Regions from separate parts of the Thermoanaerobacter siderophilus SR4 genome, predicted to be linked through region 2. Evidence: riboswitches for the same ligand, from Rfam matches in the RefSeq annotation. Region 2 holds a riboswitch; each other region holds the start of a gene.
The links. Region 2 has a riboswitch for S-adenosylmethionine ahead of THESIDRAFT1_RS07075 (methylenetetrahydrofolate reductase). Riboswitches for the same ligand answer to the same signal wherever they lie in the genome.

Region 1 (9,846 bases), 660 kb from region 2:
CCCTTCAATAATCCCTACTATTGCCGGGCTTGCCCCAAGTCGAGAAGTGAGAAAAAGTGGAATCAAAGGATATACCATTTCAGTAGATATATCTGTAAGAAGACTTGTCAACCCCAAAATAATTACATTTAACAATTAAAATGCCTCCCTTCACTCTTTATTATTTTCATAAACCAATGAAGCAAAATATTCAAAGTCTCGACTGGCTTTTTCTAATAATTCCTTAACCTCTTTTTTCATTTCACACTCAAACACATCTCTTTGGGCTACTTTTTCAAACCACTTATATAACTTATTCAACTCATCTTCATTTTCCTCTAATTCTGCAAAAGTAAAATTTTTTCTTGCTATCTCTTTTTCAATCTCTTTAAAAAACTCTTCACATTGTTCCTTTATTTCACTATATTCTTCCCTCCTTTGATGATTAAATTGTTCTATCACATCCTTCTCTATTTCTTCATCAAGGGCCACTACTTCAAAGGCTTTAAAATCTCCTCCAAAGCCTTTAATTTCATCCTTTAACTTTTCTATTTCTTTTACAAGCCTTTCCATGTAAGGCACAATACATACAGACTGTTGTAAATACAAAGCGCCAATTTTTTTTATTCTTCTCCATATAGTAACCCTAGCTGTTGACGAATCACTTGGGACCTTATACACAAAAAGTAACCACTTCAACTTTCCACCTCCTCTATCTTTCTTTCTCTTGCTTTTCAATTTTCTACTTATGGCAATTAAACTTTAATTCCTATTTTTACATCTTGTTTTATTGTAACAAATGTTACAACTAAAATCAACACAATCAATTTTTCACTATTAAACCCTTCGATTTCATGGTATACTTTTTATATACAATAAAATCTGGAGGTTATAACTATGGCTTTGGACGGTATAACTTTACATGCAATAACAAAAGAATTAAAAGAAGAAATTATTGGTGGAAGAATTGATAAAATATATCAACCTGAAAAAGAAGAATTAATCTTTATAATACGAAATAAAGGTAAAAACTATAAACTGCTATTGTCTGCTAATGCAAATTATCCAAGAATATATCTTACAGAAGAAAATAAAGAAAATCCTGCTGAGCCTCCAATGTTTTGCATGCTTTTGAGAAAATTTCTTCAAAGCGGCAGGATAATAGATATAAAACAAGTAGAATTTGACAGAATAGTAAAAATCGATATAGAAACAAAAGATGAATTAGAAAATCAAACAATTAAAACTCTAATTATTGAAATAATGGGAAAACACAGCAATATCATATTAATTGACAAAGCTACTCAAACGATAATAGATAGCATAAAAAGAGTATATTCCGATATGAGTAAAGTAAGAGAAGTACTACCTGGGAGGCAATATGTCTGCCCACCACTGCAAGAAAAGTTAAATATAAATAATCTTTCGTTACCTTCTTTTAAAGAAGCTGTTAACAACTACAAATCAAAAAAAATTGAAAAAGCCTTAATAGATATTCTACAAGGATTTAGCCCCACTTTAGCAAGAGAAGTTGCTTTTAGATGTAATGTATCTGACAGATTTGTAGAATCAATAGAAGATGAGCAAATTGAAAATCTATATCAAAACATAAAAAAAATATATGAAGATGTTTTAAGCTTAAATTTAAAACCTTGCATTGCCTTTCAGGAAAATGAAGTAATTGACTTTTCTTGTATTGATTTATCTCAATATATTACAAAAACTTTTTTCCCTACAGTGAACCAAGCTGCTTGTAAATTTTTCAGTGAAAAAGCAAATATAGTAAATTTGCAAGCAAGGTCCTCGGATTTAAGAAAAATCATCAACAACAATTTAGAAAAACTTTATAACAAATTAGATAAACTTCAACAAGAATTAAACGAAGCAAAAAATGCTGACACTTTTAGACTTTACGGCGAACTTATAACAGCAAATATGCACCTTCTAAAAAAAGGAATGGAAAGCTTCAAAACCATGAACTATTACACTGGCGAAGAAATTGAAATACCCATTGACAAAAAATATTCCCCTTCAGAAAATGCCCAAAGATACTTTAAAAAATACAGCAAGTTAAAAAATGCCAATAAAATAATAGAAAAACAAATATCCGATACTCTTGAGGAAATAACTTATTTAGAAGGTCAACTAGTGAACTTGGAAAATTGTACATTACCATCAGAAATAGAGGAAATAAAAAATGAACTGTCTGAACAAGGGTATATACATAAGCAGCAAAAGAAAAAATATCACGGCAAACTCTTTCTCAACCATTGCATGTAGTATCTTCAGACGGTTTCGACATATATATAGGGAAAAACAACACTCAAAACGATTATCTAACGTTAAAATTCGCAAATCCTAACGATATATGGCTTCACACAAAAGACATACCAGGGTCCCACGTCATAATAAAGACAAATAACAAATCTGTGCCTGAAACAACTCTTATTGAAGCTGCAAAATTAGCCGCCAAATATAGCAAAGCGAAAAATTCTTCAAATGTACCTGTTGATTATACCTTAAAAAAATACGTAAAAAAACCTTCTGGCGCAAAACCAGGTTTTGTAATATATACAAACCAAAAGACCCTTTATGTAAATCCAGAGTAAGATGCTTTTTAGGCATCTTACAGTTTGTTGATAAAGTTAAAAAATTTTCAAAGGAAATATTTTGCATCGTCGCTCCGATGTTCCAAAGCGACAAAACTAAAGCTCGACCTTCAGGCTCCGGCAGGGTACCGAGCACAATCGGCATCCATGCCTTAAGGTGCCCGCCTCCGCCATCCATGGCTTCGGCCCTGCCTCCACCCTCGGTCTTGCTAAGTTTTGTTATCGCTTTGTAACAAGTCACTCCTTATGCAAAATATCTCCTTTACGACAGTTTGTCTACAGTCCGTAAGATGCTTTTTAGGCATCTTATTTCTTATGTGCGCCCGGCATGGGCGATAACTAGGCGGTGAAAGTCCGCTGTGGGCTTGGTAGTGGGAACCACTAGCCAAGAGCAAGGGTGTCCATCGTGAGGTGGAATCTGAAGGAAGCTTAAGGCAAAATCTCGGTCTGATGAACAAGAACCAGATAAGAGGCTGAATTGGGATGGATGAGTTTGCGTAACAAAACGAAGTCCAACACTACCCGAATCCCATACAGTAAATCTGGCAGATATATGAGATGAAAGTTATCGTTCTTACCCGGGGAGGTCTCAAGGATAAGTCATGGAAGTAAAATCTGAAGTGACAACCCATGCAGTGATGTATGGCTGAACCTTGAGAAGTCAGCAGAGGTCATAGTACTTATCTAGACATGAATAGATAAGGAAGGACCGAACGTTAGGAGGTTTTGGAAATCTTATGGACTCGAAAGATATGCAGAGACTGCAGACAACTCAACAAAGAGGCTATCCGTTGAATAGAGAAATGGAATTTCAAAAGACAACGGAAGTGCTTAGTATATCATCGGCGTCGGAAGATGGAAGAAACGAGGTACAAAGATTTTCCCGGCAAGATGCTTGAAAATGATAGTTAAAACGAAGGGAACTTGGAAGCAGCATACAAGCGCGTTGTTGCAAATAAAGGAAGCCATGGAGTCGATGGGATGGAAGTAGATGAACTTCTACCGTATCTCAAAGAAAACTGGCCGACCATAAAACAACAACTGCTGGAGGGGAAATACAAACCACAACCAGTGCGAAGAGTAGAAATTCCCAAACCAGATGGAGGAGTAAGACTACTAGGAATACCTACAGCACTAGATAGACTAATACAACAAGCAATAGCCCAAATACTGAATAAAGTCTACAACCATACATTTTCAGATAGCAGTTATGGATTCAGACCAGGACGCAGTGCAAAAGACGCAATAAAAGCCGCAGAAGCATACATAAATGAAGGATACACATGGGTTGTAGATATGGACTTAGAAAAAGTTCTTTGACAGAGTAAAACCACGACATAATAAATGTCCAAACTAGAAAAGCGGATAGGAGATAAAAGGGTACTAAAGTTAATACGAAAGATACCTAGAATCAGGAGTAATGATAAACGGAATCAAAGTATCAACAGAAGAAGGGACACCCCAAGGAGGGCCTTTAAGTCCTCTATTAGCAAAACATAATGTTGGACGAACTAGACAAAGAACTTGAGAAACGAGGGCATAAATTCTGCCGATATGCAGATGACTGCAACATATATGTAAAAAGCAGGTCTGCAGGAAACAGAGTAATGAAGAGCATAAAGAAATTCATAGAAAGCAAATTAAACTAAAAGTCAACGAAGCAAAAAGTGCTGTAGATAGACCATGGAGAAGAAAATTTCTTGGATTTTCATTCTACACAAAAGAAAACGAAGTAAGAATAAGAATCCATGAAAAATCCATCAAAAGGTTTAAGGAAAAAGTAAGAGAAATAACCAATCGGAACAAGGGAATAAGCATGGAAAACAGAATAAAAAGACTAAATCAAATAACAACAGGATGGGTCAACTATTTTGGGTTAGCAGACGCGAAAAGCATAATGAAAACCCTTGACGAATGGATAAGGCGAAGACTAAGGGCATGTATATGGAAACAATGGAAGAAGATAAAAACGAAGCATGATAACTTAGTAAAACTAGGAGTAGAAGAACAAAAAGCCTGGGAATACGCCAATACAAGGAAAGGCTACTGGAGAATATCCAATAGCCCAATCCTAAATAAGACTCTTACAAATAAATACTTTGAAAGCATAGGTTATAGGAGTTTATCCCAAAGATATCTAATTGTACACAATTCCTAATGAACCGCCGTATACCGAACGGTACGTACGGTGGTGTGAGAGGACGCTGAATAAAATAATTATTCAGCTCCTACTCGATTTTAAAGGCACACTAAATATAGGAATATATTTTCTTCTATTTTCTTGTATAACGCTCTCATACAAAAAAATTGTATCTACTAAAATAGCCTCTTTCTCTTGTTTTTCAAAAAGATTATTTACTTCTTCTATTCCAATGTTTAAACGTATATCTCTTGCAATAGTAATGTGAGAAGTAAATTTTCTTTCATCTTTTGCAAATCCTATTTTATATAATTCTTTATCTATATTGTGATGCAATTTATTAAGAAAGGAATTTTCTTCTGTACCTACCCACAATACTCGCATATCGCCATTTCCCTTAAAAAATCCTACTTTGTCAAATTTTATATAAAAGGGACTAATATCTTTTACTGCTACTTCAAGAGAGTCTTTTATTTTCATTACACTTTCTGTTTCTATTTCCCCTAGAAATTTTAAAGTAATATGGAAATTATCTTTATGAGTCCATCTTCCTTTTATCGTATAATTTTTTAACTCTTCCTGAAAACTTGATAATTTCCCTATTGATTTTTCATCTAAATCAATTCCAATAAACGTTCTCATAGCATTCCTCCTTTTTTCTATTTCCATGGAAATAATTGTATTAAAACTTTCATTGTCCTCCTCAAAATTATAGCAAATAGAAGCAAAAAAAATCCATCTCAAATAGACTATTGCTATATTTTTCTTGTCTCTGTTTCTGTTAGCTTTATGATTTTTTAAATAACTTACATCATGACTTTTTTAACCTATTGACAAAAGTTTATGTTGATGTTATTATCTAATTAAATTGCTGAAGTGAATAATAAAATAAAAACTCTTATCGAGAGCAGGTGGAGGGACTGGCCCGATGAAACCCGGCAACCGGTGGCCGAAAGTTTTAAACATGCGGCTGCACGGTGCTAATTCCTGCAGAACGTTGAGTTCTGGCAGATAAGAGGATTTAAAAACCTCTTCGTACTGTCAGAAGAGGATTTTTTATTTTTATTTTGGGAAAGGAGGCTTTTCTTTGATCTATATTAGAAATCTTACAAAAGTTTATCATTCAGCTTCAGGAAATGTTAGGGCTTTGGAAGACGTCAACCTCAACATAGAAAAAGGCGATATTTTTGGAATTATAGGTCTGAGCGGTGCTGGAAAGAGTACTCTCCTGCGCTGCATAAATATGCTCGAAAAGCCAACTTCCGGTTCAATTGAGATAGATGGTGTTGAAATGACTCGGCTTTCTCCCTCTGAATTAAAAGAAATGCGAAAAAAAATAGGCATGATATTCCAGCATTTTAATCTGTTATCATCCAGAACTGTCAGAGGCAATGTGGCTTTTCCTTTGGAGATTGCCGGGCTGGACAAAAGGACAATCGATAAAAAAGTAGAAAATCTTTTAGAGCTCGTGGGGCTTTCCGACAAGGCCGACAACTATCCTTCTCAGCTTTCAGGCGGTCAAAAACAGCGGGTAGGCATAGCACGAGCCCTGGCTAATGATCCGAAAGTTCTTCTTTGTGACGAGCCTACTTCAGCGCTGGATCCAGAAACAACTCTTTCTATTTTAAATCTTTTAAAAGATATAAATAGGGAGCTGGGAATCACCATAGTTCTCATAACTCATGAAATGAATGTCATTAAACAAATTTGCAATAAAGTAGCAGTTATTGAAAAAAGTCGTGTGGTAGAACAGGGACCTCTTATTGAAGTATTTAAAAAACCTCAAACAGAAACCGCACGAAATTTTTTAAAATCTGTAACTTTATCAGAAATACCTAAGGAATTAAAAGATAGGATTGAAAACTTGTCCCACGAACACTTGGAAGGCAAAATTATTAAAATTGCCTTTTTCGGCGAAATTACAACAGAACCTGTCATATCAAGCATTATAAGAAAATTTGATGTTGACACCAATATTCTCTATGGAAACATTGACCACATCCAGGGTATGCCCTACGGTACTCTTATAGTTGAGCTAAGAGGCAAAAACGGTGAAACAGACGCTGCTTTAAAATATCTAAAAGATTTGGGACTCGACGTGGAGGTGATTGAAAATGTCTGAAACTATAAACTTATTGCTGGTCGGAACGTGGCAAACTATATACATGGTAGTGGTATCAACGCTCATAGCAACAATTTTTGGTGTACCACTTGGTGTGCTGTTAATGGTAACTGACAAAGATCAGATACTGCATAACGAACCTTTAAACAAAATACTAGGTACTATTGTAAATATTTTCCGTTCTGTACCCTTTGTAATACTTTTAATTGTACTTATACCTTTCACCCGGTTGCTTGTAGGAAAAGCTATAGGAACCACTGCTGCTATTGTTCCACTTTCTGTAGCAGCTATCCCTTTTATGGGAAGGCTTACCGAAACAGCATTGAGAGAGGTAGACCGCGGTGTCATTGAAGCAGCCCAGTCTATGGGAGCTTCGCCTTTTCAAATTATAACTAAGGTGTTAATCCCTGAGGCTCTACCTTCCATAGCAGCAGGGGTTACTATAACTACTATAAATTTAGTAGGATATTCTGCAATGGCAGGTGTTATAGGAGGTGGTGGGCTAGGAGATTTAGCAGTAAGATATGGATATCAGCGATTTATGCTCGACATTATGCTTTATACCGTAGCAATTTTGGTAGCTATGGTACAACTAATTCAATTTCTAGGAGATATATTAGTAAAACATCTGTCAAGGAACCGGTAAATTATATTTAAAAAGGAGGAAATTAAAGTGAAAAAATTTTAACCGTAGTTTTACTATTTAGTCTTATAACACTTTTTATCTCAGGATGTGGAGCAAAACAAACATCCCAATCCCAAACACAGGACACATCAAAGATAACCATCAAAGTAGGAGCTACTCCAGTGCCCCACGCCCAAATTTTAAACGTCGTAAAACCTATACTTGCGAAAGAGGGAATTAATTTAGAAATTGTAGAGTTTACAGATTATGTGCAACCTAATCTAAAACTTGCTGAAAAAGAATTAGATGCTAATTACTTTCAGCATATTCCTTATCTTGAAGACTTTTTAAAGGAACATAATCTCAATTTAACATACATTGCTAAAGTTCATATCGAACCTATGGGAATATACTCACAAAAAATTAAAAATCTCAGTGAATTAAAAGAAGGTGCTACTATTGCCATACCAAATGATGCTACCAATGGCGGAAGAGCTTTGCTACTGCTGCAATCAGCTGGAATAATAAAATTAAAACCAGATGCAGGTATTAAAGCAACAGTAAATGACATTGTCGAAAATCCTAAAAAAATTAAGATTTCCGAGTTGGAAGCAGCTACTCTGCCAAGAGTATTATCAGATGTAGACGCAGCAGTAATAAATACCAACTATGCGTTGGAAGCTGGACTTGTACCCACTAAGGATGCTCTCTTTATCGAATCAGCAAATTCCCCTTATGTCAATGTACTGGTAGTTCGCAAAGGTGATGAATCAAGGCCTGAACTTAAGAAGTTAGCCGAAGCCTTAAATTCTCCAGAAGTTAAAAAATTTATCGAGGACAATTATAAAGGTGCCGTAGTACCTGCTTTCTAAACAGGAGGCGATCTTATTGTCACAATCTCATAAAATTATTGGGGTTATCGCTGGTACTCCAGTAGATACTCAAATGGGAGTTGATTTTGTGAAAAAAAACGGGATTGAAGCATTGGGAATTTCCACGGCTTCAACCCCGGATGAACAAAACATCCTCCAATTTTTAAAACCTGATGTCCTCACACAAAAAGTAATCTCTATCATCGGGGATTTTAAAAAAGAAAACATAAAGAAGATAATGATTTACTGCAATTCTCTTTCAGCTGCAATAGACCTTGAACTCGTAAAACAAAAATACCCAGATACTAATATTGTAACACCTCTTCAAGTATACCATAGTGTAGCTTCAAAGTACAATCGGCTGGTAATTTGGGCTGCTAATAGTCAATCCTTAGAGGCCATAGAAAAGATATTTTATGAAAATAACCCGTTAGTTCAAATTATCGGAATAACTATGCTTCCTATAATAAGGGCAATTGAAAATTTTGAAATTCCAGAAGTTATCATCGAGAAATTTAGTCTCGCTGATTTAGTACCTAAAAATTTTAATGCAGATGGTATAGTACTAGGTTGCACCCACTTACCTTATTTGAAAGAAAAGCTTGCAGAAAAATTAAATATGCATATTATTGACCCTGCAGAAGAAATGCTACTTGAACTCCTTTAGTTAAACTAATTGCAGTTACTAATTCCACCACATAAAAAACAAAAACTAGAAAAGAGGTAGTCCATTTTAAAAACAGACTACCTCTTTTAAATATGTATAAAATTTTACCGGCAGCGACCTACTCTCCCGCGAAAGCAGTACCATCGGCGCTGGAGGGCTTAACTTCCGTGTTCGGAATGGGAACGGGTGTTTCCCCTCCGCTATCGCCACCGGAAATCTAGACCCTCAAAACTGCACAAAGCCTTCTCGGTCAAGTCCTCGACTGATTAGTACCGGTCAGCTAAGAGTGTTTCCACTCTTACACCCCCGGCCTATCTACCTCGTGGTCTTCGAGGTGTCTTACCCCTCTCGGGTGGGAAACCTAATCTTGAGGCGGGCTTCACGCTTAGATGCTTTCAGCGTTTATCCCCTCCGAACTTGGCTACCCAGCTGTGCACCTGGCGGTGCAACTGGTACACCATCGGTTCGTCCACCCCGGTCCTCTCGTACTAGGGGCAGTGCCTCTCAAGTTTCCTTCGCCCGCGACGGATAGGGACCGAACTGTCTCACGACGTTCTGAACCCAGCTCGCGTACCGCTTTAATGGGCGAACAGCCCAACCCTTGGGACCTACTTCAGCCCCAGGATGCGATGAGCCGACATCGAGGTGCCAAACCTCCCCGTCGATGTGGACTCTTGGGGGAGATCAGCCTGTTATCCCCGGGGTAGCTTTTATCCGTTGAGCGACGGCGTTCCCACTCACTGCCGCCGGATCACTAAGCCCGACTTTCGTCCCTGCTCGAGATGTCTCTCTCGCAGTCAGGCTACCTTCTGCCTTTGCACTCTCTCGCGCG
Region 2 (9,846 bases):
TGCCCTCCTGTGAATAAATTAGGTGTTGGAAGCCCCATATAGCTTAATCTTGCTCCATCAGTGCCTCCTCTTATAGGCACTATTTTAGGTTCCACTCCTACTAATTTCATTGCTTCTAATGCTGTATCGACTATGTGCATATGCTTTTCAATTATTTCTCTCATATTGTAATACTGGTCTTTAAGTTCAAGCTCTAGTGTGCCTTCACCATATTTTTTATTTAATGTTTCTACAATGCTTTTTAGGTATTCTTTTTTATCTAAAAAAGTTTGCTTATTAAAATCTCTGATAATATAATACATTTTAGTTTGTTCTACATTGCCTTCAAAATTGTTCAAATGATAAAAACCTTCATATCCTTCAGTATGGGCAGGAGTTTCATGTTCAGGTAACATATTTTGGAGTTCTATTCCAATCAAAATGGAGTTTTTCATCTTGCCTTTTGCTGTTCCAGGATGCACATTTCTGCCATTAATTTTGATTTTAGCACTGGCAGCATTGAAATTTTCGTATTCTATTTCTCCAATTCCACCGCCATCTACAGTATAAGCAAAATCACAATTAAATTTTTTACATCAAATTTGTCTACACCCCTACCAATTTCTTCATCAGGTGTGAAGGCTACTTTTATATTGCCATGCTTTATTTCAGGATGATTTATTAAATATTCCATAGCTGTTATTATTTCTGCAATTCCTGCTTTATCATCAGCTCCCAAAAGAGTTGTTCCGTCTGTGGTGATTAAAGTTTTTCCTATGTAATTTTTAAGCTCTGGAAATTCAGTAGGAGATAATACTATGTTTTTTTCTTTGTTTAAGATTATATCTTTGCCATCATAATTTTCTATTATCTGAGGCTTTACGTCTTTGCCGCACATGTCAGGACTTGTGTCCATATGAGCTATAAATCCTACTGTAGGGAGTTTTTTGTCAGTATTTGAAGGAAGTAAAGCCGTAACATAACCGTTTTCATCTACATTTACCTCTTTAAGGCCTATTTCTTCAAGCTCATTTGCTAATTCTTTTGCAAATATTACTTGTCCCTCAGTGCTGGGATAAGTTGTTGAGTTTTCATCCGATGTTGTATGATATTTTACATATTTTAAAAATCTCTCCACTACTTTTGACATATTATAACCCTCTTTCATTTAAAATTTTTCCCAATGTAACACTTCAGATAAAGCTTTTTTATATTTTGGTTGTGGCTCTTCTGCGGGATATCCTAATGATATAATAGAAATCATTCTTAAGTTGTCAGGAATGTTGAGGTATTCGTTTATTTCTTTTTCATAGGTTCTGTTATACCCAGCTACCCAACAGGAACCTATGCCGTAGGCAGTAGCTGCGAGTAATATATTTTCTGTTGCTGCTGAACCATCTTCTAAGTGATGTCTGTTATTTTTATCGCAGTAGACGATGACACAAGCTCCTGCATCTTTAATAAATTTCCCATATGTAGCTTTTTCTGCTATGAATTTAAGTCTTTCTTTGTCTGTTATAACGACGAAATGCCAAGGCTGTGCGTTATTTCCACTGGGAGCAAGCCTTGCGCAGTCTATTATGTCTTCTAATATTTCTTTTGGAATAGGTTTATCTATGTATTTCCTTATACTTCTTCTCTTTTTTAAAGCCTCTAATGCCTCCATAACTTTTGCACCTCCTCTTTATATTATATCCCATAAAGTAAAAATTCCAAAAAGATTGACAAAAATCTATTACTGTATAAAAATAAAGCTAAGTAAACTTATACATACTTTTGAAAAACTTGAATAAGATAGATTTATGATATAAAATATGAGTATGTAAATAAAGAATGGAGGTTTACATATGAGGAAATTGATAGGTTTTGATTATTCAAAAGCTCTACAATTTGTAAGTCAAAAAGAAATTGAATATATGGAAAAGCATGCAAAATTATCTCTTGATATGGTGCTTAATAAAAATGCTCAAGGGAATGACTTTTTAGGATGGGTAAGTCTTCCCAAAGATTATGATAAGGCAGAGTTTGAACGCATTAAAAAAGCAGCAGAGAAGATTCAATCAGATTCTGATGTGCTTGTGGTTATAGGTATAGGTGGGTCTTATTTAGGGGCAAGAGCGGCAATTGAAATGCTTTCTCATTCCTTCTATAATTTGTTGCCAAAAGGTAAGAGGAATATGCCGGAGATTTATTTTGCTGGAAACAGCATAAGCTCTACATATTTAAGTGATTTATTTGAACTTATAGAGGACAAAGATGTATCAATAAATGTGATTTCTAAATCTGGTACTACCACAGAACCGGCAATAGCTTTTAGGGTTTTTAGAGATTTTCTTGAGAAAAAATATGGAAAAGAAGGGGCTAAATCGAGAATATATGTGACAACAGATAGAGCGAAAGGAGCTTTAAAAAAATTAGCTGATGAAGAAGGATATGAAACATTTGTGATTCCTGACGATGTTGGAGGAAGATACTCAGTTTTGACAGCTGTAGGCCTTCTACCAATAGCAGTAGCAGGCATTAGCATAGACGATATGATGCAGGGTGCTTACGATGCTTCAACAGTCTATACCAAAGACAACCTTAATGAAAATATAAGCATGCAGTATGCAATTTTGAGAAATATTTTGTACAGAAAAGGCAAAGCTATAGAAATACTTGTAAATTATGAGCCAAAGCTTCACTATTTCTCTGAATGGTGGAAACAGCTTTTTGGAGAAAGTGAAGGTAAAGACAATAAGGGAATTTATCCTGCTTCAGTAGATTTTACGACAGATTTACACTCAATGGGGCAGTTTATACAAGAGGGAAGCAGAAATATTTTTGAAACAGTTTTAAATGTTGAAAAACCTGTTAAAGATATAGTTATAAATGAAGACAAGGACAATATAGATGGGCTTAACTTTTTAGCAGGAAAAACTATAGATTTTGTCAATAAAAAGGCTTTTGAAGGTACATTATTGGCTCATACAGATGGGAATGTTCCTAACCTTGTAGTAAATATCCCTGAAATATCAGCTTACTATTTTGGCAATCTGGTCTACTTCTTTGAAATGGCTTGTGCTATAAGCGGATATATAAATGGGGTTAATCCACTTGACCAACCAGGAGTAGAGGCTTACAAGAAAAACATGTTTGCACTTTTAGGAAAACCAGGATATGAAAAAGAAAAAGAATTGTTAGAAAAAGATTGGGAAAATAAATTAAAGGCCGGGCAATTGCGCGGCCTTTTTAAATAGGGGTTGACTTATTTTTTGTGTACATTAAATCGTAGTATTCTTTTAACATTCTATTAGCTGAGAAAGCTTCATAAGTCGTCCTTATACTTTCTCTCATCATATTTTCCCATTTTGCTTTATCATTGTAGTATGTGGGTACTACTTTATTTAAAAGAACGTCGTAGAGTGCTTCAAGGTCGTGTTTGTCTAATTCTTCTATATTGTCAGACTCAAAACCATCTCCAAATTGCCAGCCATTTACTCCGTCTATACAAGCTTCTGGCCACCATCCATCTAAAATGCTTAAATTTAGTACTCCGTTCATGGCGGCTTTCATGCCGGAGGTACCACTGGCCTCCATTGGTCTTCTTGGATTGTTTAACCACACATCAGCGCCTCGAGTAAGCATTTTTCCTATTGTCATGTCGTAATCTTCTAAGAATACTACGCTTTCAGGATATTTCTTTGTCATCTCTATTAATTTTGTGACAATTTTTTTACCCACATCATCTAGTGGATGACCTTTTCCTGAGAACACCATTTGTATTTTTTTAGACCTTAGATAATTACCTATGACTTCGTCATTTGTAAATATAAGGTCGCTTCTTTTGTAAGGAGCAGCTCTCCTTGAAAAACCTATCAAAAGCTTGTCAGCGTCCAATTTGACTCCTGTCCTTTGATATACAAAATCAATTAATTCTTGTTTTAAAATATTATGAGTTTCTAAAAGTCCTTCACCTTTGTTGTAGGCTTCTATTATCCTTTTATCTACCCAAGTGTTTCTGTCAATACCATTGGTTATGGAGATTATAGGTGCTTTGTTGTCAACATGTTGCCACATTTTGTTTGCAGTTTGCCCGTGAAGTTTTGAGACACCGTTTGCAATGCGAGAAAGTCTCAAACCTGCGACTGTCATATTAAAAGGAACACCACCGATTTGAGCCATTTGCTCAATTGAAAGACCATTGTTTGCACCCATGTACATGAGAAGTTCTAAATCGTGAGATTCGTTTCCTTCTTTAACAGGGGTATGGGTTGTAAATACTACTTCTTCTCTTGTAGCTTTCCACGCCTCTTCAAAACTCATATTTTGATTTTCCATTTTCTCTCTTATAAGCTCAATGGCTGCTAATACTGCATGCCCTTCGTTAAAATGATAAACATCAACATCAATTCCCAAAGCTCTTAAAGCTCTTACTCCGCCAATGCCTAATACCATTTCCTGTGAAACTCTTTCTTCACCAAACCATCCATAAAGCTGACCTGTTATCCATCTATCTCCATTTTCTGGTATATCTGTGTCAAGCAAATACAAAGGCGCATTGTCAAAGCTGTCTACCAACCATACTTTGCAGTATACATCTTTGTTTCTTATTTTTACTTTTACCTTTACTCCTGTGTCCTTTAAAAAGTCGTACTTACGTGTGTAATTGCGATAGGCATCATAAGGGTATCCGTCTTCACCGATATGTTGTTCTGTATAACCTTGTTTCCACAGTATGCCTATTCCTACTAAAGGCATACCTAATTCTTTTGCGGCTTTTAGATGGTCTCCTGCTAAAATGCCAAGACCACCTGCGTATAGTTTGAAATCTGATTGTAAGCCGTATTCCATGCAGAAATAGGCTACTTTTGGCAATTTTTCATTACTCATATTAAACCTCCTCATTTTCCAAGTATTAAGTATATTATAATATTAAAAAAATCATTATGCAAGTGGTTGCACAAGTATTAAAAATAAAAACAGTGTTATTGCTCAATAATTTTTATATCTATGTACGGGCCACTCAGTGAATGCTAATATTAAAAGCATTATAAAATTCACAATAGGTATAAACATCAAAAGACCATATATTCCTCCATAACCAGTTTTATCAAAAATTTTCCACCAGATTAAACCGTAAAGTATAATTGATCCAATAAAAAGGATACCAAAAATAAGAGATGAGAACATGCAAAACATTCCTTTCTCGAAAATTTATATTCTTTACAATTATAGTATAGCAAATAACATAAAAAATTTACAGATTTATTTTAAAAAAGTTAAAAGCCTGCAAAATCTTTAGAGAGGGACAAAAAAATTTCTATTGACATAGGAGTTAATCCATAGTATCATATAGCTTAAATAGTTTAACAATTTAATACTTTAAAATCTCTTATCGAGAGTGGTGGAGGGACTGGCCCGATGAAACCCGGCAACCGGCATTTTATATGCGTCTTGGTGCCAATTCCAGCAGCGTTTCGCTGAAAGATGAGAGAGTTTTGGTGTCTCTTCTTTTGGCGAAGAGACTTTTTTATTTTTAAAAATGGAGGCGATGTAGATGTTGAAAAATGAAAATTTGTGTACTAAACTTAAGAAAAGGAAGTTTGTTGTGACAGCAGAAATTTCTACGCCAAAAGGGGTAGATATAACGAAAACTATTGAAGAAGCGAGAAAATTAAAAGGCATTGTAGATGCCTTAAATATAACGGACTGTCCTATGGCGAATATGCGGATGAGTCCTATAGCAGTCGCTCACCTTTTACAAGACCACTTAAACATTGAAGCTATTTTTCATTTGACCTGTAGAGACAGAAATCTGATAGGCCTTCAGTCAGAGCTCTTAGGAGCTTATGCGTTAGGTGTGAGAAACATACTAGCCTTGACAGGAGATGACCCTTCCCGTGGAGATACTCCTCAGGCTAAAGGGGTATATGATGTAGATTCTGTTGGGCTTTTAAAGATTATCAGTGCTTTTAATAGAGGTTATGATTACAATGGAAATAAATTAGATTCCCCAACAGAATTTTGCGCCGGTACGACTGCAAATCCAAATGATTTAAGGGATGAAGCACTAGAGAAGCTTAAAGTTAAGATAGAGGCAGGGGCAGAATTTATTCAAACACAACCGGTTTATGATGAGGAAATTTTATTTAAGTTTATTGAAAAGATTAAAAATTTCAATGTACCACTTTTGATAGGCATATTACCTCTTAAAAGCTATAAAATGGCAGTCAATTTAAATGAAAAAGTGCCAGGTATAGATATTCCAGAAAAAGTTTTAGAAAGGCTAAAGGATGGAGGAAGAGAAGAGGGAATAAACATAGCTGTAGAGTTTATAAAGCGGATACGCAGTGAAGTTGCAGGAATTCACATTATGCCTTTAGGGAGTACAAATGTTGTGTTAGAAATAATTTCAAGAGTCGATGATTTAGTCTGTGATTTTGCAGAAAATAACGTACAGATGAATTAAATGGAGGTTAAAAATGTTAGACATTTTTAAAGAACTTTCAAATAGAGTGATTGTTTTTGATGGAGCAATGGGGACACAACTTCAAGAGAGGGGTTTAAAAAGTGGAGAGTGTCCCGAATATATGAATATAACCCATCCAGAAGTAGTATTTGATATCCACAGGTCCTATATAGAAGCAGGAGCGGATGTGATTGAGACAAATACCTTTGGCGCTAACAGGATAAAATTAGCAAAATATGGACTGGAAAATGAGGTTTTCAATATTGTCACTCAGGCTGTCAAAATTGCCAAAGAAGCTTCCAAAGATAAACCTGTGGCACTTTCTATAGGACCTATTGGAGAACTTTTGACCCCTTATGGAGACATGACTTTTGACGAAGCTTATGATGTTTTTAAAGAAGTAATTATAGCTGCAGAAAGAGCGGGAGCAGATATTGTTTTAATTGAAACAATGTCAGATATGCTGGAGGCAAAAGCTGCCATTCTTGCTGCTAAAGAGAATTCAAACATGAAAGTTATATGTACAATGACTTTTCAAGAAGATGGAAGGACTCTCATGGGGTCAGACCCTATAACTGTAGTAGTTAGTTTACAAGGGTTAGGATTGGATGCCATTGGCGTTAACTGCTCGACAGGCCCCGATAAAATGGTAAGTGTAGTGGAAAAAATGTCTCAAGTTTCTCGCATACCTATTATTGCACAACCTAATGCAGGTATGCCTGTCATTCGCGACGGCAAAACAGTTTACGACTTAAAACCAGAAGAATTTGCTAGTTTCTTTCCTTTACTTGTTGAAAAAGGCGCTTCTATAGTGGGAGGGTGCTGCGGTACTACTCCTCACTATATAAAACTTGTTAAAAAAGCTGTAAAAGATTTAAAGCCAAAAGTCAAAGTCAACAAATTTACAGCTGTAGCTTCCAATACAAAAACAGTTTTCATAGGTGAAAATTATCTTTTAAGGGTTATAGGGGAACGTATAAATCCTACTGGAAAAAAGAAGTTAAGTGAGGCTTTTTTTGGCGGGAGATGTGAGTTTAGCAGTAGAGGAAGCTATAAAACAGCAAAAATGCGGAGCGGAAATATTGGATGTAAATGTGGGAGTTCCTGGGGTAAACGAAGAAGAATTACTTCCTAAAGTAGTTTCTGAAATACAAAATGTGGTAGACATTCCTCTTCAAATAGATAGCACTAATATTAAAGCTGTAGAAAAAGCTATAAGAATTTTAAGAGGTAGACCCATAATCAACTCTGTAAGTGCAAAAGAGGAAAGTTTAAAAGAAGTGCTTCCTATTGTCAAAAAATACGGAGCTTGTGTTGTAGGACTTACTGTAGGAGATAAAGGGCTTCCCAAAGATAGGCATGAAAGAATTGAAAATGCGAAAAAAATTATAAAAAAAGCGGAAGAGTATGGCATACCTAAAGAGGACATATTGATAGATTGTATTGTGCTGACGGTTTCTTCTGAGCAGGAGGCTGCAATTGAGACTTTAGAAGCGATAAAATTGGCTAAAGAAGAGTTAGGAGTAAATACTGTTGTGGGACTTAGCAATGTTTCCTTTGGTTTACCTGAAAGAAGGTTGATAAACTCTACTTTTTTAGCAATGGCAGCATCTTATGGGCTTACTACTGCTATTATAAATCCCTGCGATGAAGCCATGATGGACACTTTGAGGGCTTCAATGGTTTTACTAAATAAAGATAAAGGCAGTGTGAATTATCTGAATATATATGGGAAAAAGCAAAAAGAGGAGATCAAAGAGAAAGAACAACAAAAAATTCAAGAAGAAGATTTAAAATCAAAACTCTATATCCAGATTTTAGAAGGCAAAAAGTCAGGAGTAGAAGATATAGTAAAAAATATTTTAGAGGAGGAAGTTCAGCCTCTTTCTATAGTTGATAACATAATAATTCCTGCCTTAAAAGAAGTGGGAGATAGATATGAAAAAGGCATATATTTCTTGCCACAACTTTTGAGCTCTGCAGAAGTGGTGCAAAGCGCTTTCAAGATAATAAAAGAAAAGCTTCCAAAAGGTTCAGTATCTAAAGGCAAAATAATACTTGCTACAGTTGAAGGAGATGTACATGATATAGGAAAAAATATAGTAAAAGTTTTGCTTGAAAACTATGGATATGATGTAATTGACTTAGGAAAAGATGTCAAAGGAGAAGTGATATTAGAGGAAGTAAAGCGAACAGGGGCACCGTTAGTAGGTCTAAGTGCTTTGATGACGACAACTTTGTTTAATATGGAGAAAATTATCAAACTGCTTAAAGCAAATACTGATGTGAAAATAATGGTAGGCGGGGCTGTTTTGACTGAGGAATATGCCTATAAGATTGGAGCAGATTATTACGGAAAAACGGCTCAAGATGCAGTTAAAATTGCTGATAAGTTTTTCTTAAAAAATGCTCTTTTATGTAAAACTTGTGGTATTTAAAGGTGGTGTAGAGGTGTCAGTAGAAGCGGTGAAAGAGTTTTTTAAAGAGAAAGGATATGATATTAAAATAAAAATTTTTGAAGATACAAGCACTGTGGAAAAAGCAGCTAAATCTTTAGGGGTAACTCCTGGGGAAATAGCAAAGTCTATGCTTTTTAGATTAAAAGATAAATATATTATGATTATAACAGCAGGGGATAGAAAAATAGACAATAAAAAATTTAAAGATACTTTTAAAACAAAAGCAAAAATGGCATCCCCAGAAGAAGTGTTAGAAGTTACAGGGCATCCTGTTGGTGGCGTTTGTCCTTATGGGCTGAAAAATCCGGTTGAAGTATATTATGATGTGTCTTTAAAAAATTATGAGGTAGTATATCCTGCAGCTGGTGATACAAATGCTGCTGCTACCATAAAAGTCGAAGACCTTGATAAAATAGTAGAAGGAAAATGGGTAGATGTATGCCAATAGACATACATCTACTTTTTTAAAAGAATTTTTTACTTTCCATATATTCTCTTACCTGTACTAAAGTTTCTCCAAATCTTTGAAAGTGTACAATCTCCCTTTCTCTCAAAAACCTTAGAGTATCTTTTACACAAGGGTCATCTGTGAGATTTATTAAATGTTCATAAGTTGCTCTTGCTTTTTCTTCGGCTGCCATATCTTCGTGTAGATCAGCGATTGCATCTCCTTTAGCCTGGATATAGGCGGCGGTCCATAACATTCCTGTTGTATCTGCATAGAATAGGCCTCTATCATGTTCTGTATAGTATTCCCCTAATCCTTCTCTTTTTAATATTTCTACTGGTACTCCCTTTAAAAGCTTGAAAACAAGAGTTGCTATTATTTCAAGGTGTGCTAATTCTTCTGTAGCAATGTCTGTCAAAACTGCTTTTGCTTTTCCTGTAGGCATGACGAATCGCTGAGTTTGATATCTTAAAGCGGCTGCCAATTCTCCATCAGGGCCTCCATATTGG
Region 3 (9,846 bases), 1.1 Mb from region 2:
TCTGCAGTTTTAAATCCTATTCCAAATATATCGTCAGCCAATCTGTAAGGGTTTTGCTTAATAATTTCAATCGCGTTGTTTCCGTATTCTTTATAAATCTTTATAGCCATTGTAGTGGAAATACCGTACCCCTGCAAAAATACCATCACTTCTTTTATGCCCTTTTGCATTTCATAAGCTTCACAAATTCTTTTTATCTTCTCATCGCTTAGACCTTTTATTTCTTTTAATCTTTCTGGTGCAGTTTCAATTATATTTAAAGAATCAACGCCAAACTTTTTTACAATTTTTCTTGCTGTAACAGGACCTATTCCAGGAATTAAGCCAGAAGATAAAAACTTTTCTATTCCTTCTAAAGTGGTGGGAGCCAAGGTTTCATAATTTAAAACCCTAATTTGCTCACCATAATCAGGATGTTCTACCCATTCTCCTTCAATTTTAATTCTTTCCCCAATGTTTACATAAGGCATATAACCTACAGCAGTGACTACTAAACCTTGGGTACTTAATTCTAAAACCGTATAACCATTTTGTTCATTTCTAAAAATTATTTCTTCAACTACACCCTCTATGTCAATCATAGCCGATTCTCCTGTTTTAATTCTTTTCTTTATTTAATTTTACCTTATATTTAAAGCAAATTAAAGCCAATTCATTTCTTTTTTTCAATTTTTGTGGTATAATTAAGGTAGCGAAGCGTTTACAAAACATAAATTCTATGGCATTAAAAAAGATATATAAAAAATGCCATAAGCCCGGGTTTACCCGGGCTTTCAAATTTATATTCCTGCCAACTTTTTTAATATATCTACTTTGTCTGTTTTCTCCCATGGGAGGTCTAAGTCGTGTCTTCCAAAGTGGCCATAAGCTGCAACTTGTCTATAAATAGGTCTTCTTAAATCTAAATCCCTAATTATAGCTGCAGGTCTTAAATCAAAAACTTGTTTTACAATTTCCGAAATCTTTTCATCTGATATTTTACCTGTGCCAAAAGTATCAATACCTATTTCAAGAGGTGTAGCAACACCTATCGCATAAGCTAATTGCACTTCACACTTCTTAGCAAGTCCTGCTGCCACAATATTTTTTGCCACATATCTTGCAGCATAACTTGCGGATCTATCAACTTTTGTAGGGTCTTTACCAGAAAAAGCTCCGCCCCCGTGCCTTGCATATCCGCCATAGGTGTCTACAATAATTTTTCTTCCTGTAAGTCCGCTATCACCTTGAGGTCCACCAATTACAAACCTTCCTGTGGGATTTACAAAAATTTTAGTCCTATTATCTATCATATTTTCAGGAATTATAGGTTTTATTACATGTTCAATAATATCTCTTTCAATAGTATCATGGTCAACCTCAGGTGCATGTTGAGCTGATACTACAACAGAATCTACCCTCACAGGCCTGTCATCTTCATACTCTACTGTTACTTGTGTTTTACCATCTGGTCTTAAATAGCTTAATGTCCCGTTCTTTCTAATTTCCGCAAGTCTTCTTGCAAGCTTGTGAGCTAGCATTATAGGCATAGGCATTAATTCTTCTGTTTCATCGCAAGCAAAACCAAACATTAAACCCTGGTCTCCAGCGCCAATAGCCTCAATTTCCGAATCTGAAAGTTCTCCTCTTTTAGCTTCTAATGCCTTGTCCACACCGAGGGCAATATCCGGTGATTGCTCATCAATAGAAGTGATAACCGCACAAGTATCAGCGTCAAAACCGAATTTTGCTCTAGTATAGCCAATTTCTTCTACTACTTTCCTTACAACTTTCGGAATATCTACATAGCACTGAGTAGTAATTTCTCCCATTACTAAAACCAAACCGGTAGTTACAGCAGTCTCACAAGCAACTCTGGCATAGGGATCTTTTTTCAAAATTTCATCTAATATTGCGTCAGAAATCTGATCACAAATTTTATCAGGATGCCCCTCTGTGACTGATTCAGATGTAAACAGTCTACGCATTTTTTTCTATTCCTCCTTAAAAACAAAATAAAACCCCTTCCAAAAGAAGAGGCACATACCCTCATCTTTCAGAAGCATGCTTCTGAGAGAATTAGCACCTTGTCCTATAGGACAGGTTGCTGGGTTTCATCGGGCTCTTTCCCTCCACCTCTCTTGATAAGAGCATGTTATTAAATTTTCTGATGTCTACTATAGCACACTTTATCTACTATGTCAAATATTTTTGCATCAAAAAAGAGCATGCTAAAACATGCTCTTTTCTTTAAAAAATTATATTTAAAATGCTACAAATTTTTCTCCAGGAACTCCACATACAGGACATTTTTCTGGCAATACATCAACAGAGGTATATCCGCAAACAGGACATATGTAAACTTTTGATATCTTTATATCTTCTCCTTTTAATGCTGCTTCTTTTGCTTCAGTGTACAATTTTGCATGTATTTTTTCAGCCTCAATAGCATAATGTATGCTTTTTTTAGCTCCAGATTCCTCTTGAAGTTCTGCAACAGCATTATAAGCAGGATACATCTCTTCTACTTCAAAGGTTTCCCCTTCTATAGCTTTTTCAAGATTTTCTACTGTATTTCCAACTTCTCCAAGAGTTTTATAATGATTTGTGGCATGTACCAATTCAGCATAGGAAATAGCCCTGAAAAGTCTTGCAATATTAGGTTTGCCTTCTTTTTCAGCTACATCAGCAAAAATTTGATATCTCATGTGAGCTTGGCTCTCTCCTGCATAGGCTTCACTAAGATTGTGTCTCGTCATTTCTCTCATAAAAGATTCCTCCTTAATCAAATTTTTATTAATAAATAATTATTTTCTCTTTCAAATAATATTATACTACACTTTTTTACCATGTCAAGATATTTGAAGGAGAAAAATAAAAAAGACCTCACGGTCTTTTTTTTCAATGGTGGAGGGAGATGGATTCGAACCATCGAAGGCGACAGCCAACAGATTTACAGTCTGCCCCCTTTGGCCACTTGGGTATCCCTCCACAATATTTAATTTTTTGAAAATGGTGGTCGCAATAGGACTCGAACCTATGACCCCCTGCTTGTAAGGCAGGTGCTCTCCCAGCTGAGCTATACGACCACAATGGTCGGGATGGAGGGACTTGAACCCCCGACCCCATGCTCCCAAAGCACGTGCGCTACCAACTGCGCCACATCCCGACATCAGTGACGAAATAAATTATAATAGAAAAAATGAAATTTCACAATAGGCATAGAAGCTTAAAAATGGCCGTTTTATTGATTTATCGCTTGTAATCTTTAAATTTTTTAAGAATACGTCATATTTTAAATCAATTGATTTAAAATAGAAGCAAAGAATTTTTTGAATTTTTTATTCAAACTAATTCTATCCTTAGGATAAGCTTAATGTTTTAACTTTATCTACTCAGCAAATAATAATATATTAACCAAATATTTATGTTTTTGTAATACACCTGTAATAATGCAATGGTACAATTAACCTGTAAAAACACAATAAAAACCAACTGGAGGGATATAATTGAGAATTAAAAAAATCTTATCTTTATGCATCAGCTCTCTTCTACTATTTTTAGCTTTTCCAATGCAAAATGTAAAGGCCGATACATATACAATCCTTGAGGCAAAAGAATTTGCACAAAATTTAAGTAAAGGAGTAGTACATAAAAATATAACCTATTTTACGACTGAAGGATGGATAAACATTAACGTGTTAAAAGTGGACTTAACTGATAAATATACTGATGTATCAGTAATTTTCAATCCTACTGGCATAAAAGATAGAATGCCAGTGCGTGAAATGGCAAATTCTTATGGTGCTGTGGCTGCTGTGAACGGCGATTTCTTCGATACAAAAACAGGATTCGTAATAGGAGCAACAGTAAAAGATGGAAAGTTAATAACAGACCCTTCAAATGAGGGTAAACTGGCCACTTTCTCCATTGACGCAAATGGAGTTCCCTCTATAGAATATTGGTCAAAAAGTATGTCCGTTACTCTTCCAAACGGCACGAAACTTCCTCTTGCCGCAATAAATAAAATAAGCAATACTTTTGAGTATTTAGTAATGTACACAAGGGATTGGTTTACAACATCTCCGGGAGCAAATGAAAATGTACCTCAATTGGTAGAAGTCGTTGTAGATGAAAATGACAGAGTATTAGAAGTGCGTCAAGGACAGCCTTCTGTCGAAATACCACAAGGCGGATATGTGTTGGCTGGTGCAGGTTATGTAGGTGAAAATTTACTCACTTTAAAGCCAGGAGATATAATACAAAAAGACATAAATACAAATCCTCCCTTTCAAAATCTCAAAATGGCTGTAAGTGGCGGCACAATCCTTGTAAAAGACGGAGAAATTGCGCCTTTCACTCATGAAATAAAAGGCTACACAGCACGAACAGCAATAGGCTATACTCAAGACAAAAAATATTTGTTCATCGCCACTGTTGACGGTACTTCAAGCCGTGGAATGACACAAACAGAAATGGCAAATTTAATGATATCCTTAGGTGCATATGATGCTTTAAACTTAGACGGTGGCGGGTCAACACAAATGGCAATAAGACCAATAGGGGATACTGACGCTAAACTTGCAAATTATGCTCCTGAAGGCTATGAAAGAAAAGTAGCAAATGGAATAGGAATATTTAACACAGCTCCTAAGGGAAATCTATACGCTTTAAAATTAGAAGTATCAGATACTAACGTGTTTAAAGGACTTCACAGGACAATTACAGTTAAAGGATACGATGAAAATTACAATCCTGTCATAATTAATCCTGAAGAAGTTTTGTTTTCAGTAAGTGGAATTACTGGAGTATTTAGTGGTAATGCTTTTATGCCAACAAGCGTAGGAGAAGGTGTTATAACTGCAAGAGTAGGAAATGCTATTGGGACTATCAAGATAACTTCACTTGACAAACCTGTAGACATACGATTTAATCCAGCTAATATAGTCGTTGATAAAAACAAAGCAGTACCCATAACAGTCACTGCAAAGAACATAAAAGGCTACAGAGCTTTAATAGAACCGCAAGATATCACTTGGGATGTTTATAACAACATTGGCAATATAGATAGTAAGGGAGTATTTATATCCTCTAATTTCGATGCGAGTGGTGCACTTGTCGCAAATATACTGGGAGAAAAAGCCATTTTACCCGTTAAAGTAGGGCAAGGTTCAGAATTTGACACGTCAGTACTTCCTAAAGTTACAGAGTTTACACAAATAGACCCAGCTAACAAAGAAGTGCCTGTGAAAAATACTTCTAATTCTTTTAAATTTATGGTATTTGGTGATACAAAATACAATACCCTTTTGAAGTTGCAAATATCTTTAAAAGCGGCTGATATTGCAAACAAAGAATACCCACTGGCTATATTTTTAGGAGATGTAGATGAAAAAGTTTTAAATAATTTGAAGGTTAAATACATTACCACCAATGAGAAGTATGAGGTATATAATTATAACAATTCAACATTTATTGCCCTTAACAATCGCAGTGGAAGTCTTTTAAGTCCTGATAAAAACCAATGGACTTGGTTTAAAGAACAGCTCAGCAACGTAAAAGGAGATAACCTTTTTGTCATACTTCCTAAACCAGTATGGGGAAGTGATGGTTTTAAAGACGTAAAAGAAGCTACTTTATTTGAAGAGACTCTAAAAGAATTTAACAAAAATACAGGTAAAAATGTGTGGATTATATATAACAGCAAAAGCAAGTTTTACACTACTTTAAATGATGAAATAAGATACATCACAACTTATGGTACAGACGTAGAAGGCAATACAAATGACATATACAATGACTTTGGCTTCATTTCTGTAATGGTAAACGGCAAAGAAGTAAACTATCAGTTTAAAAATCTTATAAATAAATAAATTTAGCGAAATTTAAAACCCCTTCTAATTTTAAGGAGGGGTTTATTTTTTGCAAAATATTCATTTGCTATTTCTACAAGGTACTGAACATCTTCAGAGGAAAGCTTATTTTTTAATATTTCCATTATTTTGTCATTATCCTTCTGTGTCAAACCCTTCTGAGCCATTTTCATAATTTCGTTCATATCATCTGTTCCTAATTTAAGGATAATATTCATTACTTTGATTTTTTGTGAAGGTTCCATCTCATTTTGCACTTGTAAAATCTTTTCTGGAGTAATTATTATGTTGTCATCGCCACTATTTTCCTTTTCCGTTTTTTTGTTATTTTCCAAATCATAAACTTCTCTGTTTTTTTGTTTAAGCAGGTCCTCTAACATTTTCTCTTTAAAAATCCTTACTTTTCTGGCATTTTCACTTCCTTGATTTCTTTTTGCCATTTCTTTTTCTTCTTTATCTACTTTTGAACTGGCAGTTTGCTCTTCTTTACAAACTGTCTCATTTTCTTTTGTAAGTTGGTTTTCACTTTTATCCCACAAATCTTGTTGAGAAAAATAAATAGGTTCTTCAAACTTTGTCTTCAACATAAACATAGTAGTAAAAAGAGCAATTGCAGTAATCAAAGCCAAATATTTTAACCCCTTCATCAACAACCATTCCTTTCATTAATATTGCACATTTTTATTATTACTTATCATAAAGGTTTTAATTCAGCTTATTTTAAAGGAGGCTATTTATATATGGAGGAATTAAGACTTAAATATGACGACTCAAATGCAATTTATTTCATATCAAATTTTTTAAGTACATATTTAAGTCCTAATTCAATTTTTTTATGTATCGGCACAGACAAATTCATAAGCGACTCATTAGGACCTATTGTGGGTGACTTGCTTTCCAAAACTATTCCATCAAATTATTTCGTTTACGGCACATTAAAGTCTCCGATTCATGCTATGAACTTAGAAGAAAATATAAAATACATAAAAAAGAAGCATCCTAATAGTAAAATTATAGCTATAGATGCTTCGTTGGGAGACAAAGAAAGTATAGGAAAAATCTCAATAAAAAAAGCCCCACTGTACCCTGGAAAAGGTGTGGGGAAAATGCTTCCTCCTGTTGGAGATATTTCAATAGTAGGCATTGTCGATGTATATGACTCAATTCCTTTAAATTCCGTAAGATTAGGGTTTGTATTTGACATAGCCGAAGTAATTGCCAAAAGTATTCAATTAGCCTTGAAATACTAAATTCACTTAAGTTTTAATGGGATAGAAACGAGGTTTTGCACAGAACCATCTTTAGGACTTAAAGAGAAGACCTGAAGAATACCGTTTTGAGGCTCTTTCAATGGTTTATAAGAAATTATAGCTTCAAAATCTCCCCAAGAAGGAGCAGCATTACTTGCTTGTACAAAAGTCTCATTTAAAACATTTCCATTGCTGTCAACAAGCCTTATATTTACATTCCCTTCAAATATTCTCGCTTTGCCTATTACTTTAAATGGGCTTGTCACAACATTGTTTCTTACAGGAGATATTACTTTTATGTTAGGCTCATAAGATATGTTACTTCTATCCGAAACTATTATAGCCCTCGCTTCTTTATCTTTATTTAGTATTATACCCAGTTCATCACCTATTTTTATTTCTGCAAAGTTTATGTCTTTTTCCGCATACTTAAATCCTCCTTGGCTGTCATAACCTACTTTCGCCTGAAAATGTATAATAGCATCAGGCAATACCTTTATATCCGGCCCTACTTGATTTCTTACGTCCTGAGAGTCCTGGTATTCTCTTTCAATTGTTATAATTCTGTTTTGATAGTCAATAGCCTTCACTATACCGTATATGAAAGATTCTCCTTTAAGAGAATTTGCTTCAGGTATTTGAGTAAACTTGGCTTTGACATTGTCTATAACCCAAATATAGTTACTCCCTTTGCCAAGAGGCTGAACCAATGTTATGCTGTACATTTTGTTATCGTGTATCGCCTCTACATAAGCTACACCATTATCTTCGCTTTTTAAAGTCAAATCATCTTCACTTCCAATCCCTATTATCCCGCCTTCTTTTCTAAGGAGTTGGATAGGGTCAAAACGCCATGTTTCTTTTCCTAAATCTGCTCTCTCTTGTAATTTCTTTATCCTATCTGGGTTATTGTATACATCTCCTATTAATATCATTCTTTTTAAAGGATCTAAACCTATTTTATATTTCCCTACCGCATCAATTTTATTTCCTTCTACCAGTATTTGAACACTGTCAACTCCGGGTATATCGGTCAAAGCATTTATGAGTGCCGCAACTCTTAATTTGTCTATTTCTTCATCTTCACTGTCTTGTAAAAATTCTTTGGATAAATTTACAAAAGCAGTTCCCTCTTGTAATTCTATAGAGATTAGCTTTGTGCCACTAGGGAATACCGGTTTTGCGTATTCATCTGTCGGCCCTTTAATCATTTCAATTACAACTTGTTTTAAAACATCAGCATCCTTAGAAATAAGCCTTTTTTCTAAAATAAGTCCATTCATTTTATCATTTAAAAAATAAAGAGAAATCTCTTTTGACACGTCTTGTACCATAGGCTTTGGATTTATAGGGGCATTTTCATCATTGCTATTAACTTTCGCAAAGCACCCCGACAGTGTCAAAATAAATAAACCTATCAATACTAAGGCAATTCTTTTCACTTTTATTCCCTCCCTCTAGTTTAATCTTACTATACTTTTGTTACATAAACATTAAATAAACATAAAAAAATCATTAAAAAAGCTTAATCCTTTTTCTTTTTGGGCAGGGAAATTTTAAATACAGTTCCTTCTCCCACTTTACTTTCCACTGTGATTTTGCCTTCATGAATGTCTATTATCTCTTTAGCAATAGCAAGTCCTAAGCCAAAACCACCGCTCTTTTTAGACCTTGCGGTATCTCCTCTTGTAAACCTGTCAAATATTTTGGGAAGAGTTTCTTCACTTATACCTATTCCGTTGTCAGCAATTGTTAAATAAATATTATTTTCATCTTCCTCCAAACCCACTATGACATTGCCACCATTATAGGTGTATTTTATTCCATTTTCTACTATATTATACACCATTCTGTAAAATCTATCCGCATCCACTTCTGCGAAGACATTACTTTTGCCTTGAAAAGCAAGGTTTATTTCTTTTGCCTTTGCAAGCGGAGCGAGACTTTCTATGACGTCCAATATGATTTCACTAATTTCGCATTTCTTCACTCTCACTGATTTAATTTTGTCCATTCTTGCCAACTCTAATAGGTCGTTAACTAGTCTTGTCATCCTATCAATTTCACTGTCCACATCCCTCAATATTTCTTTATAAAAATGTACATCCTCATTTCTGCTATCTATTAATGATTCAACCAAAGCCTTTACTGACGCAAGAGGAGTTTTAAGTTCATGAGATGCATCTGAAACAAATCTTTTGCGCTCTTCATCAATCTGCATAAGGCTTAAACTCATTTTATTAAAAGCTCTCGCCAATTTTCCTATTTCATCATTACTTTTTACGTCCACCTTATAATCCAATTTCCCTTGAGATAAAATATTTGCTGCTTCTGTTAATCGTTTTAAAGGATTAGTAATGTAAGAAGCCACTAAAAGGCTTAAAAGGCTTACCAAAAATCCAATACCTGTAAAAGTATATATCATGCGATACTTTATAGAGTTTAAAAGGTCTATTATGTTATCTATAGAAGAAGATATAAGTATTGCCCCTACTACATTGTTTTTTGCTATAACGGGGACTGCAGTATACATCGCCCAACCTACACCATTTATATCATGAATACTTGTAGAACCCTTGCCATTTAAAGCCTCTTTTATATCGCTGTAATCCTTTATTACTTTTCCTTCAAATTCCTTTGAGGAAGCAGAATCTACCAATACTTTTCCATTTATATTAGTAAAAAGTATCCTTGAATTTATTTGTTTTGCATACTCCATTATAGTGGGCTCAATCAGATAAGAA

Region 1: another riboswitch for S-adenosylmethionine. It lies ahead of THESIDRAFT1_RS10345 (methionine ABC transporter ATP-binding protein); the one in region 2 lies ahead of THESIDRAFT1_RS07075 (methylenetetrahydrofolate reductase).
Region 3: another riboswitch for S-adenosylmethionine. It lies ahead of metK (methionine adenosyltransferase); the one in region 2 lies ahead of THESIDRAFT1_RS07075 (methylenetetrahydrofolate reductase).

Annotation. Positions count from the first base shown of each region.
Region 1 is NZ_CM001486.1:2,117,384-2,127,229, reverse strand. Features, by position in the region: gene THESIDRAFT1_RS10385 (MFS transporter) at 1-135, opposite strand, end outside; gene THESIDRAFT1_RS10380 (Chromate resistance protein ChrB) at 151-678, opposite strand; partial or broken gene THESIDRAFT1_RS10375 (Rqc2 family fibronectin-binding protein) at 877-2,588, shown strand; partial or broken gene ltrA (group II intron reverse transcriptase/maturase) at 3,326-4,746, shown strand; gene thpR (RNA 2',3'-cyclic phosphodiesterase) at 4,810-5,370, opposite strand; SAM riboswitch class I at 5,624-5,746, shown strand; gene THESIDRAFT1_RS10345 (methionine ABC transporter ATP-binding protein) at 5,816-6,850, shown strand; gene THESIDRAFT1_RS10340 (methionine ABC transporter permease) at 6,843-7,496, shown strand; gene THESIDRAFT1_RS10335 (MetQ/NlpA family ABC transporter substrate-binding protein) at 7,532-8,347, shown strand; gene THESIDRAFT1_RS10330 (aspartate/glutamate racemase family protein) at 8,364-9,014, shown strand; rRNA gene rrf (5S ribosomal RNA) at 9,120-9,228, opposite strand.
Region 2 is NZ_CM001486.1:1,455,314-1,465,159, forward strand. Features, by position in the region: partial or broken gene pepT (peptidase T) at 1-1,129, opposite strand, end outside; gene THESIDRAFT1_RS07055 (nitroreductase family protein) at 1,148-1,645, opposite strand; gene THESIDRAFT1_RS07060 (glucose-6-phosphate isomerase) at 1,827-3,218, shown strand; gene glgP (alpha-glucan family phosphorylase) at 3,211-4,851, opposite strand; SAM riboswitch class I at 5,351-5,455, shown strand; gene THESIDRAFT1_RS07075 (methylenetetrahydrofolate reductase) at 5,519-6,430, shown strand; partial or broken gene THESIDRAFT1_RS07080 (homocysteine S-methyltransferase family protein) at 6,444-8,868, shown strand; gene THESIDRAFT1_RS07085 (YbaK/EbsC family protein) at 8,837-9,337, shown strand; gene THESIDRAFT1_RS07090 (manganese catalase family protein) at 9,354-9,846, opposite strand, start outside.
Region 3 is NZ_CM001486.1:45,598-55,443, forward strand. Features, by position in the region: gene recD2 (SF1B family DNA helicase RecD2) at 1-581, opposite strand, end outside; gene metK (methionine adenosyltransferase) at 780-1,967, opposite strand; SAM riboswitch class I at 2,026-2,130, opposite strand; gene THESIDRAFT1_RS00255 (rubrerythrin family protein) at 2,244-2,747, opposite strand; tRNA gene THESIDRAFT1_RS00260 (tRNA-Tyr) at 2,885-2,970, opposite strand; tRNA gene THESIDRAFT1_RS00265 (tRNA-Val) at 2,993-3,068, opposite strand; tRNA gene THESIDRAFT1_RS00270 (tRNA-Pro) at 3,073-3,148, opposite strand; gene THESIDRAFT1_RS00275 (phosphodiester glycosidase family protein) at 3,489-5,852, shown strand; gene THESIDRAFT1_RS00280 (hypothetical protein) at 5,855-6,499, opposite strand; gene yyaC (spore protease YyaC) at 6,593-7,102, shown strand; gene THESIDRAFT1_RS00290 (Gmad2 immunoglobulin-like domain-containing protein) at 7,105-8,544, opposite strand; gene THESIDRAFT1_RS00295 (sensor histidine kinase) at 8,628-9,846, opposite strand, start outside.